2 regions of the Micromonospora sp. DH14 genome follow, and region 2 is predicted to be linked to the other one. Evidence: riboswitches for the same ligand, from Rfam matches in the RefSeq annotation. Region 2 holds a riboswitch; the other holds the start of a gene.
The links. A riboswitch is a leader RNA that binds a small molecule or an ion and turns the genes downstream of it on or off. The one in region 2 is predicted to bind cyclic di-AMP.

Region 1 (3,791 bases), on a different contig from region 2:
GAGGCGATGGTGCCGGGCACGTTGTCGTGGCCGATGATGTGCTGGCGGTCCAGTGGGATGCCCAGCCGCAGCGCCAGGTGCCGGACCAGTTTCGCCGAGGTCCGGTACATCGCCTCGGTGTACCAGGTCCCCTGCGCCGCGAAGCCCTCGTGTTCCAGCCCGATCGACTTCGCGTTGACGTACCAGTTGCCGGCGTGCCAACCGACGTCCTTGGTCTTCACGTGCTGGGCGATGTGCCCGTCCACGGAGCGCAGCGAGTAGTGCCAGCTGACGTAGGTCGGATCCTGGACGAGTTGCAGGGTGGTCGCCCAACTCGCCTCGGTGTCGTGGATGACGATGTATTCGATCTTCTGCCGGGCGGGTCGGTCGGAGAGGTCGTGGTTGCCGTAGTCCCCGTCGCCGAACGCCTCGTAGGGTGCCGGGATCCATTCGCAGGAGATGGTGCGAGGGCACTCCACCCCGTCCGGGCGGGCCAGCCGGCGCAGGCCCAGCCGGTCCAACCAGGAACGCTCGGGCTGTACCGCGCGGGCCGGCAGGGTGATCCGCTGGCCGTCGTCGGCCACCCGGGACTCGCCCGCGCCGATGGTGGTGAAGACCTCGTCGGCGAAGGCCGCGGCGGCGTCGGCGCTGTCCGCGCCCGAGTAGCGGGCCACCGCGCCGTACCAGGCCGCCGGGTCGGTGTCGGCGCCGACGGGGGCGTCCAGCTCCCGTTGGTACGCGCTGAGCAGCGCCGCCCCACCCCGGATGTTGAGGCCCGCGTCGGTGCGCAGTGCCTCGGGGGTGACTCCGGTCAGCGTGGCGGCGGCGTCCACGGTCTGCAACGCGGCGGTGGACGGCGCGGGGGCCTCGACCGGTCGGGGCGCGGGCACCCGGGCCGGACGCGAGTCGTCGCCGCGCGGGTCCTCGGCACCGGCGTCGTGGTGACCGCGCCCGGGTAGGGCGGCCACGTGCCGGGCGTCGGTCAGGTGCATCGGGCCGTAGCCGCCACTGGTGCTCGGTGTGCCGGCGTTGGTGTCCCAGCGGGACTCCAGGTAGGAGACGCCGAGCAGCACGACTGTCGGCACCCCGTACTCGGTGGCCGCGGCGGCGTACTGCTGCTGACGGCCGGTGGTGGGCGCGGCGGCGGCCGGGCCGACGGAGAGTGGCACCGTGGTCGCGGCGGCGACCACGGCGGCGGCGAGCAGTGCGCGCCAGCCGGTCGACAGGGTTGGATGGTGCATCGAACCCCCTAGATTCTCGCGGAGTGAGGTCAGGTCACCATCGCGCCGTCCGGGAGGTCAGGTCAATACCTTTCCATCTATCGAAGCATGGGGAAAGAATTCTTCACACACGGTCGGTGACCTCGTCCAATCGGTACGGAGTGTCACGGCCGTGCGGGTTGCGGATCGGTAACGAACGTCTCTACTCTGGTCATTCGTCGGGCCGACAGCAGCTCCGCCCAGCCCGGGCGGTAACGGACCGACACCGCCGAGTCGTTTCCGAGCGAACCGGGGACCCAGGTCCCTCGGGGTGAATCCGCAGCCACTGCGGTAGGGCGCCGACTTCCCGCCCGAACCCGTCAGCTAACCCGGTAGGCGGTCAGGAAGAAGGAGTACGGAACCCCGGTGGCACTCCATGCCCCGCGGCCGTCGTCCGAGCGGTCGGCACCAGCCGGCCCGACGTCGATCGTGCCGCGCCCACGCTGGTCCCGCTTCACCACCGCACTCGCCGCCCTGGCCGGCATCGCCGTCGTCCTGACCGGCAGTGCCACGGCGGCCCACGCCGACCCGTCGGTCGCCGAGATCGAGCGCCAGATCGACGCCGACTGGAACAAGCTCGAACCGATCATCGAACGGCACAACGCCACCCGCATCGACCTCGCCGCCAAGCGCAAGCAGGCCGACGCGCTGGCCGCCCGGATCGCCCCGCTGGAGCGCCAGGTCGACGCTGCGATGGACAAGGTCGGCGCCCTCGCCGCCCGTGCCTACAAGGGTGAGAACGTGTTGACCGTCAACGCGGTGCTGGGCAGCCGGTCGCCCAGCGAGGTGGTCGGCCAGCTCGAGATGCTCGACCGCTTCGCGCACAACCAGCAGAAGGACGTACGCGAGGTCGCCGACCTGCGCGACCAGCTGGCCGCGCAGAAGGCGCCGCTGGACGAGATGGTGGCCCAGCTGACCCGCACCGAGGCTCAGCTGGCGGCGAAGAAGAAGCAGATCAACGAAGAGATCGACCGCCTGCAGAAGCTGCGCCTCAAGGTGTACGGCAACGGTGGCGGTGGCCCACTGCGCCCGGCGCCCTGCCCGGGCAGCTACCCCGGCGGCGGCGCGGGCACCGCTGTCAAGTTCGCCTGCGCCCAGATCGGCAAGCCCTACGTCTGGGGTGCCGAGGGTCCGAACTCGTACGACTGCTCCGGGCTGATGCTGGCCGCCTGGGCGAAGGCCGGCGTGTCGCTGCCGCACAACGCCGCCGCGCAGAGCCGCGTCACGAAGAACGTCAGCAGGGGCGACCTGCGCCCCGGCGACCTGGTCTTCTACTACAGCGACATCCACCACGTCGGCATGTACGTCGGCGGCGGCTGGGTGGTGCACGCCTCACAGGCCGGTCAACCGGTCAAGATGAAGAAGGTCGACGACGGCCCGATCCACAGCTACGGCCGCCCGGGCTGACCCCGGGTGACGAGAGGGCCCGCCGCGATCCGTCGCGGCGGGCCCTCGTCGTCGTGGTTCAGCGGGTGGGCCAGGTGCGCCAGTGCTGCCAGGCGCGGCTCGGCGTCGGCCCCCGCTGGCCCTGGTAGCGCGAGCCGTAGACCACCGAGCCGTACGGGTGCTCGGCCGGCGAGGAGAGCCGGAAGATGCAGAGCTGCCCGATCTTCATACCGGGCCACAGGGTGATCGGCAGGTTCGCCACGTTCGAGAGTTCCAGCGTCACGTGACCGGAGAAGCCCGGGTCGATGAAGCCGGCGGTGGAGTGGGTGAGCAGCCCGAGCCGGCCCAGGGAGCTCTTGCCCTCCAGTCGGCCGGCGAGCTGGTCACCCAGCGAGATGACCTCCAGCGTCGAGGCGAGCACGAACTCCCCGGGGTGCAGCACGAACGGCTCGCCGTCGGGGACCTCGACCGCCGAGGTCAGGTCGTCCTGCTGCATGGCGGGATCGATGTGGGTGTAGAGGTGATTGTTGAAGACCCGGAACAGCCGGTCGAGTCGGACGTCGATGCTGGACGGTTGGACCAGGGTGGGCTCGAACGGCTCCAGGCCCAGCGTGCCGGCCTTGATCTCGGAGACCAGGTCGCGGTCGGAGAGCAGCATCGGACCACCATAGCCGCGTTGCCGAAACTGCCCGGATTCGGTGCCGGTGACCAGCGCGTCGAGGTCGCTGCTCGTACATTTGTTCGATAGAATGCCCACATGGCTTCCTGGTCCGAATTCGCCGCCGACGAGCCCCGACTCGCCGACGGGATCCGCGTTCTCCTCCAGCAGTACGGGCCGGGCTTCGGCTATCTGGCCACGGTCCGTGCCGACGGCGGGCCCCGCGTCCATCCGGTCTCCCCGGTCATCACCGCCGAGGGGCTGTTCTGCTTCATCATCGACTCGCCCAAGCGCCGTGACCTCGAACGGGACGGCCGCTACGCGCTGCACTCGTTCCCGGCCGAGGAGAGCGACGACGAGGCGTACGTGGCGGGGCGGGCCCGTCCGGTGACCGATCCGGTCCGGGTGGCGCAGCTGGCGCAGAGCGCCCGCGCCGAGCCGCAGGTCGACTGGCGGCTCTTCGAGTTCACCATCGACGTGGCGATGCTCACCCGCCGTGAGCAGCACAT
Region 2 (3,791 bases):
GCCGCCGCGTCGACGCCCAGCCCGGTGCCAACGTCGAGCGTCGTGTCGGCCTCCGTCGCCGCCGGGCCGCTGGCGGCCTCCGGTCGGCACGTCGGGGCGCACGCTGCGGCGCGCCCGGCAGCGGCGATCCCACCGGACGCCGTCGAGGAGGCCGTTCCCGCCTGGGCTGTCGACTCGCCCGGGGCGCTCCCCGAGGAGCACCGCGCCACCGCGACCGGCGTGCTTCCGGTCCGCGCGGCGGAGTCCGACCGGCTGCCCCTCGTCGACGGTGCGAGCGGTCGGGCCTGCCGGGCCCCACCCCGGCGCTGAGCCACCGGGACGATCGTCCCGCCGCCGCGCCTGTCGCCCCACCCGCTTCCCACCCGCCGACCGGTGTCCCGCCGTGGCCCGTCGGCCGGTGCGGCCCCATCGCACTGCTCTCTCCCTGAGGTGCCGACCATGGAGACCGTCGTCTTCTACCAGTTCGTGACCGAGGTGCCGCGGGCCGCCGCCATCTGGTCGACCCTGGTCCTGCTGACCCTGGGCCTGCTCACCGTGCTGGCCGCCCGCCCCGAACGGGACCGGCCCGCCGACGACCCGCTCCCGGCCGCGCCCAGCGCCCGGGAGGTGGCCGCCGCCGAGGCCGCCGACCTGCGCCGCTACGCCGAGGAGGTGGCCGTCGCGGCGGCCGGCGCGGCGACGACAGCCAGGCGGCGACGCGCCGCCTGGCTGAGCGCCCAGGAGCAGATGGAACGGGCCTGGACCGGGTACGACGCGGCGGACACCGCCGCGCGTCGCTTCGCGGGCGCCGGGGCGCTGCCCACCCCACGGACCCCGCACACCCCCGCCGAGTACGCGGCCCGCGAGCGCTATCTGCACCGGGCGGCGATGGCCGCGTACTGGCGGGGTGACCTGAGCATGGCGCAGCTCGGTGACGTGTTCGGGCACCGGCACGGCTGGGATCCCCGACGCCACCCGGTCGAGCAGGAGGTGCTGATCAGCCGGGTGGTCCGGGATGCGCGGCTGGCCGACTACCAGGTGGCCGCCGACCGTGAGCGGGCCGCCTGGCGTGACGCGGAGTTGGCCGCCGAGTCGGCTCGTACCCTCGCCGAGGAGGCGTACGCGGCGGCGGCCCGGCTGCGCCCGAACCCGGTGCCCGCCCGCCGGACGGTGGCGGGGGCGTGGCGTCCGGCCGTCGTGGCACGGTGGCGCCCGGCCCGGGCGGGTTGAGCCCGATCTGTGATGTGAGGCCGGTCACGCAATTGTGAAATCGGACGTCCGGCGCGCGCCGCGCCATTGTTCCCGCGATTATGGTGGCGTTCTTCGTCGCCTGTCCGGTTGTCGCCCGCAGGCGCGCCCGTAACCGGTTGTCCCATCGAGTCACATCATCGGCAATACGCGCAGAAATTGCCGCGCAGATTGAGGTTTGCGCAGGTGAGCATCGCTTGGCAGGGCCTGTGGGGGGCCAGTAGTGTCGTCCCGTCCGGTGCGGTAACCGATCGCAAGAAGCGACGCCGCATCGACCCGCTTAATCGTGATCAACGAACCGGGGACCCATCAGTAAGTCCGGGGTGAATCCGCGAGCCACGGCCCGCGGTAGGGCGATCTTCCCGCCCGAATCCGTCAGCTAACCCGGTAGGCGGTGTCGGAAGGAGTCCCATCCTCGTGCAGCACCTTTCCACCCCTCGGTTGTTCCCTCGCCTCCACGGCGCGGCGGTGCACCCGCTCAATCGTCGCGTGACGGTGAGCTGACCCCCCGGGTCATCGCCTTCCCCGCCCGGCCACGCCAGGCGTTCCCCTGAGCGGTTCACCATCCGCGGACCACGGTCCGCGCGCTGGCGCCTGCCCGGATACCGGTCCGGCCCCGGTGTGCCGCTCTCCCCCCCGATCCGTGGAGGACCCCGTGAAGCACACCCTGCAGCGTCAGCTCCGCCGCCTCGCCACCGAGCGCCCGTACCAGATCGTTGCCGCCTCCGCCGCGGCTCTCGCCATCGCCACCACCGGCGGCGCCCTGCTCACCACCGCCGACGACGCCCCGGCCACCCAGCGCACCGCGACCACCGTCGCCGAGATGCGCAGCGACATCGCCACCTCCGGTGGCGACGCGTCCCCCTTGGCCAGCGCCGCGCCGACCACCGCCGCGCCGACCACCAGCGCCGCGTCTCCCGCCGCGAAGGCCAAGAGCAACCCCGACCTCACCCGTAAGCCGACGCCGCCGAAGCCGCCCGCGACCAAGGTGCTCGACTACGACTACGAGGCGCAGAACACCTACTACAACTGCGGACCGGCGGCCACCCGCAACGCGCTCAGCGCCGCCGGCATCGACCGCACCCAGGAGGAGCTCGGCGCCGAGCTGGGCACCACCGAGATGGGCACCAACTCGGCCGAGGACACCACCCGGGTGCTCAACGCCGAGGTGAAGGGATCCCCGTACCGGACCCGGATGTTCGCCGGCGCGCCCAGCCCGGCCCAGATGGACCGCCTCCAGGCTGACGTGGTGAAGGCCATCACCGACGGCCGGGGCGTGGTGGCCAACGTCGTCGGGGACGCCACCGACACCGACGGTGGCTGGCACTCCTACGGCGGCGGGCACTACATCGCCGTCGTGGGCTACAAGGACAACGGCCGTACCGTGCGGATCGCCGACTCGGCCAACGCGGCCGACCCGTCGTACTGGATCACCACGATCGACCTGGCCAACTGGATCGCCAGCCGGGGCTACTCCGCCTGACCCGGGCACGCTGACCGCCGCGGGCGTCGTCCCCCACAAGGGGCCGGCGCCCGCGGCGTCTTCGGCGGTGCGGTCAGTAGGTGATGAAGCCGTACAACGCCTTGTGGTTCGACTTCGTCCCGACCACGGTGTGGTCGACGGCGGACGACTGCACACTGCCCCTGACGAACAAGTAGTCGATCTTGCTGGAACCGCTGGTGGCCGCCGACCCGTACCCGGTCATGCCGTAGCCGCTGAGCGTGCCCGGGGCGATGCCGGTGCGGTTCGCGTCGATGCCCACCACGCGGATCGTCGACGCGTTCAGCAGCGTGGTCGCGTCCGCGCCGAGGTGGATACCGCTGTTGGCGATGCCCCGGTCGCCGTCGCCGGCGCAGGCGTTCTGCCGGTTCTCCTGCGGCAGGTGCATCGTCGCGGCGAACACGCTGGTGCCGGTCGCCTTGATGGTGAAGCGCGCCGCGATCGCGCTGGTCCGCTTCCACTTGTAGTAGTCGGTGCTGTCCGGGTCGCTGTTCGGCGGCTTGTACAGCGTGCACCCGGCGCCGTTCGCGTACGCCGTGCCCGGCTTGAGCCAACCCGCGCTCCAGTACTTCGAGATGTCGCCACTGGCGAGGTTGAGCGTCCGCTTGTTCCAGATGATGGCGTTGGTCTGCTTCTTCTTCAGGTCGCCGAGCGACTGCGAGCTGCACTTGTGCGTGCTGCCCCACGGCTCCGGGTCGTCCCACGCCACGATCGCCCCGTAGCTGCCCGCCGCGTAGCCGAACTTCGCCGACAACTGGTCGGCGTACGCCTCGGCCTGGCCGGTGCCGCGCACCTGCTGCACGATCAGGATGTCGGGCGCCACCACGCCGCTGGTGCCCGTGCGACCGGCGTCGTCGACCAGGATCGAGGTCAGGTGGTCCGGTCCGGAGATCCGCGTGCAGCTCCCGTCGGAGTTGTTCACCACCAGGTTCTCGATGTTGTTGTTGTAGACCCGCAGCACCCGGTCGGCCGCCGCGACCGCTGCGCCGTCCGGTGCGGCCACGTCCGATGGCGTCGCGGACGCCCGGTGCGGTACGCCGAGCGTGACGGCTGCCAGTGCCGC

Region 1: another riboswitch for cyclic di-AMP. It lies ahead of QCZ28_RS28610 (NlpC/P60 family protein); the one in region 2 lies ahead of QCZ28_RS32220 (C39 family peptidase).

What each region holds. Positions count from the first base shown of each region.
Region 1 covers NZ_JARVKT010000032.1:38,203-41,993, reverse strand. Annotated here, with positions in the region: gene QCZ28_RS28615 (peptidoglycan recognition family protein) at 1-1,220, opposite strand, end outside; cyclic di-AMP (ydaO/yuaA leader) riboswitch at 1,456-1,591, shown strand; gene QCZ28_RS28610 (NlpC/P60 family protein) at 1,605-2,645, shown strand; gene dcd (dCTP deaminase) at 2,704-3,282, opposite strand; gene QCZ28_RS28600 (pyridoxamine 5'-phosphate oxidase family protein) at 3,382-3,791, shown strand, end outside.
Region 2 covers NZ_JARVKT010000046.1:4,226-8,016, forward strand. Annotated here, with positions in the region: gene QCZ28_RS32210 (hypothetical protein) at 1-309, shown strand, start outside; gene QCZ28_RS32215 (hypothetical protein) at 439-1,209, shown strand; cyclic di-AMP (ydaO/yuaA leader) riboswitch at 1,495-1,636, shown strand; gene QCZ28_RS32220 (C39 family peptidase) at 1,871-2,710, shown strand; gene QCZ28_RS32225 (hypothetical protein) at 2,784-3,791, opposite strand, start outside.